4 regions of the Heyndrickxia acidicola genome follow, and region 2 is predicted to be linked to each of the others. Evidence: a T-box and tRNA genes for the amino acid it is inferred to sense, from the RefSeq annotation. Region 2 holds a T-box; the other regions hold tRNA genes.
The links. A T-box is a leader RNA that pairs with one kind of tRNA and senses whether it is charged. The one in region 2 lies ahead of tyrS (tyrosine--tRNA ligase), so its partner is inferred to be a tRNA-Tyr.
Positions count from the first base shown of each region.

Region 1: it encodes a tRNA-Tyr, which carries the amino acid that the T-box ahead of tyrS (tyrosine--tRNA ligase) is inferred to sense. The anticodon was not compared.
Region 3: it encodes a tRNA-Tyr, which carries the amino acid that the T-box ahead of tyrS (tyrosine--tRNA ligase) is inferred to sense. The anticodon was not compared.
Region 4: it encodes a tRNA-Tyr, which carries the amino acid that the T-box ahead of tyrS (tyrosine--tRNA ligase) is inferred to sense. The anticodon was not compared.

Region 1 covers NZ_KV440953.1:2,764,716-2,766,887, reverse strand. Annotated here, with positions in the region: tRNA gene A5N88_RS12975 (tRNA-Leu) at 1-40, shown strand, start outside; tRNA gene A5N88_RS12970 (tRNA-Arg) at 76-152, shown strand; tRNA gene A5N88_RS12965 (tRNA-Pro) at 158-234, shown strand; tRNA gene A5N88_RS12960 (tRNA-Ala) at 242-314, shown strand; tRNA gene A5N88_RS12955 (tRNA-Met) at 330-403, shown strand; tRNA gene A5N88_RS12950 (tRNA-Ile) at 460-533, shown strand; tRNA gene A5N88_RS12945 (tRNA-Val) at 541-616, shown strand; tRNA gene A5N88_RS12940 (tRNA-Ser) at 657-749, shown strand; tRNA gene A5N88_RS12935 (tRNA-Met) at 782-855, shown strand; tRNA gene A5N88_RS12930 (tRNA-Asp) at 861-937, shown strand; tRNA gene A5N88_RS12925 (tRNA-Phe) at 953-1,028, shown strand; tRNA gene A5N88_RS12920 (tRNA-Tyr) at 1,064-1,147, shown strand; tRNA gene A5N88_RS12915 (tRNA-Trp) at 1,151-1,221, shown strand; tRNA gene A5N88_RS12910 (tRNA-His) at 1,238-1,313, shown strand; tRNA gene A5N88_RS12905 (tRNA-Gln) at 1,321-1,395, shown strand; tRNA gene A5N88_RS12900 (tRNA-Cys) at 1,403-1,476, shown strand; tRNA gene A5N88_RS12895 (tRNA-Gly) at 1,488-1,561, shown strand; tRNA gene A5N88_RS12890 (tRNA-Ile) at 1,574-1,647, shown strand; tRNA gene A5N88_RS12885 (tRNA-Asn) at 1,659-1,733, shown strand; tRNA gene A5N88_RS12880 (tRNA-Arg) at 1,748-1,821, shown strand; partial or broken gene A5N88_RS24400 (DinB family protein) at 2,015-2,134, shown strand.
Region 2 covers NZ_KV440953.1:17,727-19,898, reverse strand. Annotated here, with positions in the region: gene tyrS (tyrosine--tRNA ligase) at 1-792, opposite strand, end outside; T-box leader at 957-1,169, opposite strand; gene A5N88_RS00065 (NUDIX hydrolase) at 1,727-2,116, opposite strand.
Region 3 covers NZ_KV440953.1:3,561,130-3,563,301, reverse strand. Annotated here, with positions in the region: gene rocF (arginase) at 1-233, opposite strand, end outside; tRNA gene A5N88_RS16715 (tRNA-Ala) at 514-586, opposite strand; tRNA gene A5N88_RS16710 (tRNA-Gly) at 592-666, opposite strand; tRNA gene A5N88_RS16705 (tRNA-Lys) at 689-761, opposite strand; tRNA gene A5N88_RS16700 (tRNA-Gln) at 961-1,035, opposite strand; tRNA gene A5N88_RS16695 (tRNA-Tyr) at 1,109-1,192, opposite strand; tRNA gene A5N88_RS16690 (tRNA-Thr) at 1,202-1,277, opposite strand; tRNA gene A5N88_RS16685 (tRNA-Val) at 1,284-1,359, opposite strand; tRNA gene A5N88_RS16680 (tRNA-Glu) at 1,382-1,456, opposite strand; tRNA gene A5N88_RS16675 (tRNA-Thr) at 1,480-1,552, opposite strand; tRNA gene A5N88_RS16670 (tRNA-Asn) at 1,554-1,628, opposite strand; rRNA gene rrf (5S ribosomal RNA) at 1,637-1,753, opposite strand; rRNA gene A5N88_RS16660 (23S ribosomal RNA) at 2,068-2,172, opposite strand, start outside.
Region 4 covers NZ_KV440953.1:2,525,193-2,527,364, forward strand. Annotated here, with positions in the region: gene A5N88_RS24930 (hypothetical protein) at 138-296, opposite strand; tRNA gene A5N88_RS11810 (tRNA-Leu) at 430-511, opposite strand; tRNA gene A5N88_RS11815 (tRNA-Cys) at 521-594, opposite strand; tRNA gene A5N88_RS11820 (tRNA-Gly) at 600-674, opposite strand; tRNA gene A5N88_RS11825 (tRNA-Gln) at 701-772, opposite strand; tRNA gene A5N88_RS11830 (tRNA-His) at 808-883, opposite strand; tRNA gene A5N88_RS11835 (tRNA-Trp) at 892-965, opposite strand; tRNA gene A5N88_RS11840 (tRNA-Tyr) at 970-1,053, opposite strand; tRNA gene A5N88_RS11845 (tRNA-Thr) at 1,063-1,138, opposite strand; tRNA gene A5N88_RS11850 (tRNA-Phe) at 1,144-1,219, opposite strand; tRNA gene A5N88_RS11855 (tRNA-Asp) at 1,251-1,326, opposite strand; tRNA gene A5N88_RS11860 (tRNA-Met) at 1,330-1,403, opposite strand; tRNA gene A5N88_RS11865 (tRNA-Val) at 1,413-1,488, opposite strand; tRNA gene A5N88_RS11870 (tRNA-Glu) at 1,513-1,587, opposite strand; tRNA gene A5N88_RS11875 (tRNA-Ser) at 1,600-1,691, opposite strand; tRNA gene A5N88_RS11880 (tRNA-Asn) at 1,699-1,773, opposite strand; rRNA gene rrf (5S ribosomal RNA) at 1,783-1,899, opposite strand; rRNA gene A5N88_RS11890 (23S ribosomal RNA) at 2,166-2,172, opposite strand, start outside.

The DNA of each region.
Region 1 (2,172 bases), 2.7 Mb from region 2:
GGTGACTACCGTACCGGTTCGATTCCGGTCCTCGGCACCAAAGTTTTTTGCGGCAGCAAAATAACTTTTCATTAAGCGCCCGTAGCTCAATTGGATAGAGCGTTTGACTACGGATCAAAAGGTTAGGGGTTCGACTCCTCTCGGGCGCGCCATTTTACGGGAAGTAGCTCAGCTTGGTAGAGCACATGGTTTGGGACCATGGGGTCGCAGGTTCGAATCCTGTCTTCCCGACCACTAATATGGGGCCTTAGCTCAGCTGGGAGAGCGCCTGCTTTGCACGCAGGAGGTCAGCGGTTCGATCCCGCTAGGCTCCATTTATAATGAAATATGGCGGTGTAGCTCAGCTGGCTAGAGCGTACGGTTCATACCCGTGAGGTCGGGGGTTCGATCCCCTCCGCCGCTATAAAGTGTATTGATTCTTTTATTAGAAAGGTCCATCCTTTCAATAATAGCGATACTGGACCCTTAGCTCAGTTGGTTAGAGCAGACGGCTCATAACCGTCCGGTCGTAGGTTCGAGTCCTACAGGGTCCATTTATATGGAGGATTAGCTCAGCTGGGAGAGCACCTGCCTTACAAGCAGGGGGTCGGCGGTTCGAACCCGTCATCCTCCACCATATAAAATTCAGGTTAGTCCTGATTTAAACCAATTAATATGGAGGAATACCCAAGTCTGGCTGAAGGGATCGGTCTTGAAAACCGACAGGCGGGTTACACCGCGCGGGGGTTCGAATCCCTCTTCCTCCGCCATATTAAAAAATGCATAATGTTTATATTATCGTCGCGGGGTGGAGCAGTCTGGTAGCTCGTCGGGCTCATAACCCGAAGGTCGCAGGTTCAAATCCTGCCCCCGCAATACATGGTCCGGTAGTTCAGCTGGTTAGAATGCCTGCCTGTCACGCAGGAGGTCGCGGGTTCGAGTCCCGTCCGGACCGCCATTTATAAATCAATACGGCTCGGTAGCTCAGTCGGTAGAGCAAAGGACTGAAAATCCTTGTGTCGGCGGTTCGATTCCGTCCCGAGCCACCATTAAATAGAATATATACCCTTTGATTTTAAATCTTGGAGGGGTAGCGAAGTGGCTAAACGCGGCGGACTGTAAATCCGCTCCTTCGGGTTCGGCGGTTCGAATCCGTCCCCCTCCACCATTTAGGGGTATAGTTTAATGGTAAAACGAAGGTCTCCAAAACCTTTGATGTGGGTTCGATTCCTACTACCCCTGTAAAGTTCCTATTATGGCGGCTGTGGCGAAGTGGTTAACGCATCGGATTGTGGTTCCGACATTCGTGGGTTCGATTCCCATCAGCCGCCCCATTCAAATTGGGCTATAGCCAAGCGGTAAGGCAACGGACTTTGACTCCGTCATTCGTTGGTTCGAATCCAGCTAGCCCAGCCATTTTTAAGGCAGCATAGCCAAGTGGTAAGGCAGAGGTCTGCAAAACCTTTATCCCCGGTTCAAATCCGGGTGTTGCCTCCAGTGCTTATGATGCGGGTGTAGTTTAGTGGTAAAACTACAGCCTTCCAAGCTGTTGTCGTGGGTTCGATTCCCATCACCCGCTCCAAAATTTCATTATGGGCCTATAGCTCAGCTGGTTAGAGCGCACGCCTGATAAGCGTGAGGTCGATGGTTCGAGTCCATTTAGGCCCATTTTTTATTCTTCCGCAGTAGCTCAGTGGTAGAGCTATCGGCTGTTAACCGATCGGTCGTAGGTTCGAGTCCTACCTGCGGAGCCACTGATTATTATGATGCGCCTTTAGCTCAGCTGGATAGAGCAACAGCCTTCTAAGCTGTGGGTCAGAGGTTCGAATCCTCTAAGGCGCGTTTTTCTTTCTTTTTACTTTTATATTTTCAAACCTCATACACTGTTAAAGTGTTTTTTTTATGCCGAAAAATGACTTATTTAATTTAGGGGTTCTGTTTTCAAGTACAAGTTTATAAAATGCATGAAAAAGGGACATCAAATTGCAAATGAATTAGATGTCCCTTTTTTTATTGAAATAAAGGTTTTTTACTCACCGTATTATGGCTTTTTACGCATACCATCACACATGAATTTCACCATAAAGGACAAATTGTAAAAATAGGCAGACAACTTGTATATATCCCCCCAGACACGGACCTCATTGGATTATAAGATTTTATTAAAGGACAAAATCTCAATGCTGCCTAATT
Region 2 (2,172 bases):
TATAACATCGGCATCAGCCGTATTAAACCAGAACTGATAAAACTCATACGGTGATGTTTTTTCAGGATCAAGCCATACACTTCCGCCCTCTGTTTTACCGAATTTGGTTCCATCTGCTTTTGTTACAAGCGGAATGGTCAAACCAAATGCTTTCGCACCCTCTGCTTCAACTTTTCTGATCAGCTCAAGGCCTGTTGTAATATTGCCCCATTGGTCACTTCCGCCAATTTGAAGCTTACAGTCATAGTTTTGGTAAAGGTGCAAAAAGTCCATCGCCTGGATGATTGTATACGTAAACTCAGTAAACGATATTCCCGTTTCAAGTCGGGAGGCGATGGTATCCTTAGCAAGCATGTAGTTTACACCGACATACTTTCCAAAGTCACGAAGGAATGTGACAAGATTCATTGAGCCTGCCCAGTCATAGTTATTGGTCATGACAGCCCCATTTTCACCTTTAAAATCAAAAATTCTCTCAAACTGCTTTTGAAGTCCCTGAACATTTTCTTGAACAGTTTCTAAAGTCAAAAGTTTTCTTTCTTCTTTCTTTCCGCTTGGATCTCCAATAAGCCCAGTGGCTCCGCCGACTACAACTATCGGACGGTGGCCATGCTGTTGAAATCTTCTTAAGGTTAAAAAGGGAAGTAAATGGCCGATGTGCATACTGTCAGCAGTAGGGTCAACACCGCAATAGAGAGAAATATGCTGATTTTCTAGTGTTTCTTTAAGTCCCTCTTCATCCGTTTGTTGGTAAATTATACCTCGCCATCGTAAATCCTCTAATAAATTCATTGTATTCACTCCTCATATCATAAATAAGCTTTGTAAAGATAAATAATAGCAAAATTCATTTAAGCAGTCTCTCTACCATCACTTCTGCAGAAAGGATTTCTTTCTTTTTTCACTTGCCATACACAAGGTATTCGCAATGAATATAAAAACGCCCCTTCGTATAACGAAGGGACGATTATAATCGCGGTACCACCCAACTTGAGAAATCATTCTCCACTTAAGTCAAAAATAACGGTGAATAACCGTTTATTGCTACTATTTTCACAATAAAAGCTCCAGGGTGTAATTCATCTTAGCTATATGTATCGGTTTGCACCTTCCACCGACTCTCTTTAAACAGGGACAGCAAGATTACTTCAGCCTTTCAAAGCCTTTTCATATTCAGTTACATTCAGATTTTATCATTCGTCACTCAGTAAGCAATATAATGAAAAAGTCCTTATTAACATACTTACTCTTTTTTACCATACATTTTGGCTATTGTCAAACTCACATATATATCACTATGCGTTCTCAGTCTATACCGTTTTGGATAATCCAATTGATAATAGGGATTCTGCTTTCTTCTGCCCCGTTCATGCTTTTCCATTAAAAATTTTGTTTTATCTTCATATTAACATATGTAACTGCTCCCACATTGATACAATCGAAAAACGGCTTACTTATATTGCCATATTATATAGCTATGTTAAAAGAATCTGTTGTTTTTTAGCTGAGCTGAATAACGAGCAGGATCAATATGGAATCTTAACGGAGCCTATTTGATAAAGGCTCTTTTTCGTAAACCTTGTTGCTATTTGACAAAAAATGATGATATACCTTAGGTTCATAAAAAAACTTTAGAATTGCATACGAAGAGATGCCAAGAAGGCAGGCAACATACAGATTTACCTTTTGTATGTAAAGCAACAATCTATGCGAAAACAGCCTAGATCTATAACGATTGAATTTTCAATGCCATTTCCATTGGTTTTACATTTAGAGCGGACAATTTATCTATCTCCACCCACATTGGCAAGTATGTTCCGCGTTCTCTATTTTTATCTGTGTATTCCTTTCCTCTTCCAGTACCGAAAGCTCCATCCAATATTTCTGCAAGAAAAAAGTATTGCGTACCTTGATACTCAATTTTAGAGATACACTTATGAATTTCAACCTTTACTCCCAGCTCCTCCAGTGCCTCTCTCTCAGCGGCTGCTTCAGGTGTCTCTCCTTCTTCTATACCGCCGCCCGGGAATACATAATACACCAAGCCGTCTCTCTTTCTTTTTATCAGGCAAACCGTGTTATCCTTTATAAGGACTACTGATCCTCTGTTTCTCAAATACCGAAGAACCCCCCTCTACCTTTACAATATGTTTTCATTTTCCTGTCGGTTCT
Region 3 (2,172 bases), 3.5 Mb from region 2:
AGAGTTTCACTTGCATCTGCAACCGCTTTCAAATTACGTAAATTAATTTTTGGATCTTCTAAATATTCAGCCTTGCCTATTTCTATATCGTTATAATCTGTTACCTTATATCCGAGGCCTTCCAAATATTCTGAAACTCCTGCATAACGCATAGCATTTGGCCCCATATTAACTCCTGGATTTCTTTGCCCAAGGTCCATAGGAACTCCCACGATAGTAATTTTACTTTTCATAATTGTACCCCCTATTCTGCTATAATTCTATTGTATACGTCAAAATCAAATGACTCAACCGTGCATAATTACGTATAAACATACCATCACACCGTCATGAAACACTTAAAATTAAGCATATATAATTCCAAAATAAGTAAAATTATTCATATTATATACAAAATTTAACCATTACACCTGGTATGTTCCACGCTGGATAAGAGAGCAGCGTATTAAATTGTTACTTAACTTCAATTAAAAACAAAAAATCTTAAGTCCAATGGACTTAAGATTTTTTGTATGGAGCCTAGCGGGATCGAACCGCTGACCTCCTGCGTGCAAAGCAGGCGCTCTCCCAGCTGAGCTAAGGCCCCAGATATGGAGCGGAAGACGGGATTCGAACCCGCGACCCCCACCTTGGCAAGGTGGTGTTCTACCACTGAACTACTTCCGCACTTGTCAACAAGCTAAAAAAGTGAGCCATGAAGGACTCGAACCTTCGACCCTCTGATTAAAAGTCAGATGCTCTACCAACTGAGCTAATGGCTCATATATTTTGATAACTAATTTGATGATTGTTTTACGAACTCTGTAAGCATCTACGACGTCCCAATCTCAGGAGGTTTCGCAAGATGAAGCTCGATTGGTACGCTGGTGAGAATTCAATGGAGTATATTCTCTGTGCTCTACCGACTGAGCTAATGGCTCATAACTATGTATCTTCAAACAGTAATTGTAAATGAAAGAATGGCTGGGCTAGCTGGATTCGAACCAACGAATGACGGAGTCAAAGTCCGTTGCCTTACCGCTTGGCTATAGCCCAATATATGGTGAGTTGTTGTTTCAAATAAAAAAGACATTTTTATGATGTCCAGTTGAGTTTCATATGAAAGAAATGGTGGAGGGGGACGGATTCGAACCGCCGAACCCGAAGGAGCGGATTTACAGTCCGCCGCGTTTAGCCACTTCGCTACCCCTCCGAATAACGCTGGTGCCGGCCAGAGGACTTGAACCCCCAACCTACTGATTACAAGTCAGTTGCTCTACCAATTGAGCTAGGCCGGCTAATAATGGTGGAGGATGACGGGTTCGAACCGCCGACCCCCTGCTTGTAAGGCAGGTGCTCTCCCAGCTGAGCTAATCCTCCATTATTATTGTATATTTTTTTATGGTGACCCGTACGGGATTCGAACCCGTGTTACCGCCGTGAAAGGGCGGTGTCTTAACCGCTTGACCAACGGGCCAATCTAGATGTTTTTTAAAGGTAAGCTTCCAATCGGGCTCGAACCGATGACCTCTTCCTTACCATGGAAGTGCTCTACCTGCTGAGCTATGGAAGCGTGGCTCCGCAGGTAGGACTCGAACCTACGACCGATCGGTTAACAGCCGATAGCTCTACCACTGAGCTACTGCGGAATAATCAAATCCGGCAATGTCCTACTCTCACAGGGGGACAGCCCCCAACTACCATCGGCGCTGAGAAGCTTAACTTCCGTGTTCGGGATGGGAACGGGTGTGACCTTCTCGCCATAATTACCGGATCTTCAATTTGCCCTTCAACCTCTGCATAAGCAATTCTTTATCGGACAAGTATTATTATACCAGAAATTCATTTTTTTTCAAGAGGTTTTTAAAAACTTTTTTAAAAGTTTTTGTTCCCTCAAAACTAGATAAAGAAGTAAGTAAAACGTTGAATCGTCTTTTATATTGTCCAGCTACAGTGGAAGGTTAAAAAGCAAACCTTCCTACTCCTAGTTCCTCGAGGTCATAATCTGTATTGCTCTGTGGCAAAAGGCACCACGCCGCAATCCATCTTATGCTTGTCGGAACTGAACAGTCGCTTTCGCTTTTCTATTTGGTTAAGTCCTCGATCGATTAGTATCCGTCAGCTCCATGTGTCACCACACTTCCACCTCGAACCTATCAACCTGATCATCTTTCAGGGATCTTACTAGCTTGC
Region 4 (2,172 bases), 2.5 Mb from region 2:
TCATCCAGTTTAAATTCCTTCATCATGTACTTGACTACGATCTTTATTCTCTCTTTAAAGTACAAAATAATATTTTCAATATCTGATTGTGTCAAATCAATTTTCTGCTTTTCAAGCCCAATTCCATCCATCGCTTTTTAGAAAGAGGAAAACACATTTCTGCAGTATTCAATAGTAGCAAGTTTTAATTTTTTCAACATACAATGTCTTTCAAACTTTTCTATAGCCTCTTCATCTGTGAGCGACCTTTTTAATAATTTCTTTTCTTCAACTGTAAGTTCATTTGAACGTCTCAAATTAATCCCTCCACTTCGTACGATTCATCTCGTATGATTTTCTTCAAAATAGTCGTATGCAAGATAACAAAAAAAGACCTCCAACAAAGTGTTGAAAGTCTTTTGATATAAGGCTTGGCTACCTTATAAATGATACCGGTGGTCGGGGTCGAACCGACACTTCCGAAGAAACACGATTTTGAGTCGTGCGCGTCTGCCAATTCCGCCACACCGGCATATGTTTATGGAGGCGGCAACCGGATTCGAACCGGTGGTAAAGGTTTTGCAGACCTCTGCCTTACCACTTGGCTATGCCGCCAACATTGGAGCGGAAGACGGGATTCGAACCCGCGACCCCCACCTTGGCAAGGTGGTGTTCTACCACTGAACTACTTCCGCGTTTCAGGAAAAATACTTCCTGAGGACTGGGCTAGCTGGATTCGAACCAACGAATGACGGAGTCAAAGTCCGTTGCCTTACCGCTTGGCTATAGCCCATCAATAAGATATTATATGTTCTGTATTATATCATATGGGGCGGCTGATGGGAATCGAACCCACGAATGTCGGAACCACAATCCGATGCGTTAACCACTTCGCCACAGCCGCCATAATATTGGCAGGGGTAGTAGGAATCGAACCCACACCAAAGGTTTTGGAGACCTTCGTTCTACCTTTAAACTATACCCCTATAATGGTGGAGGGGGACGGATTCGAACCGCCGAACCCGAAGGAGCGGATTTACAGTCCGCCGCGTTTAGCCACTTCGCTACCCCTCCAAATAATGCTGGTGCCGGCCAGAGGACTTGAACCCCCAACCTACTGATTACAAGTCAGTTGCTCTACCAATTGAGCTAGGCCGGCATGAATGGTGGCTCAGGACGGAATCGAACCGCCGACACAAGGATTTTCAGTCCTTTGCTCTACCGACTGAGCTACTGAGCCAAATGATTTCCAGCAATATGTATTTTATAAATGGCGGTCCCGACGGGAATCGAACCCGCGATCTCCTGCGTGACAGGCAGGCGTGATAACCGCTACACTACGGGACCAGATTGCGGGGGCAGGATTTGAACCTGCGACCTTCGGGTTATGAGCCCGACGAGCTACCAGACTGCTCCACCCCGCGATAATATCATGGTGGAGGATGACGGGTTCGAACCGCCGACCCCCTGCTTGTAAGGCAGGTGCTCTCCCAGCTGAGCTAATCCTCCAATGTATCTATTAAATTAATTAATTGGTGACCCGTACGGGATTCGAACCCGTGTTACCGCCGTGAAAGGGCGGTGTCTTAACCGCTTGACCAACGGGCCATAAATATATTATGGCGGAGAGCAAGGGATTCGAACCCTTGAGACAGCGTTGACCGTCTACACGATTTCCAATCGTGCTCCTTCGACCTCTCGGACAGCTCTCCATATAAGTGGCTCCGCAGGTAGGACTCGAACCTACGACCGATCGGTTAACAGCCGATAGCTCTACCACTGAGCTACTGCGGAATAATATCAGCTTGGCGACGTCCTACTCTCACAGGGGGACAGCCCCCAACTACCATCGGCGCTGAGAAGCTTAACTTCCGTGTTCGGGATGGGAACGGGTGTGACCTTCTCGCTATTGCCACCAAACCTTTAAGACATATATTATTATACATGTTTGTGAGAAAATATCAAGTATAAATTTGAAAATTATTCTCTCAAAACTAGATATGAGAAACCAAGTAATAACGTTGAATCGTCTTTTATATTGTCCAGCTACAGTGGAAGGTTAAAAAGCAAACCTTCCTACTCCTAGTTCCTCGAGGTCATAATCTGTATTGCTCTGTGGCAAAAGGCGCCACGCCGCAATCCATCTTATGCTTGTCGGAACTAAACAGTCGCTTTCGCTTTTCTATTTGGTTA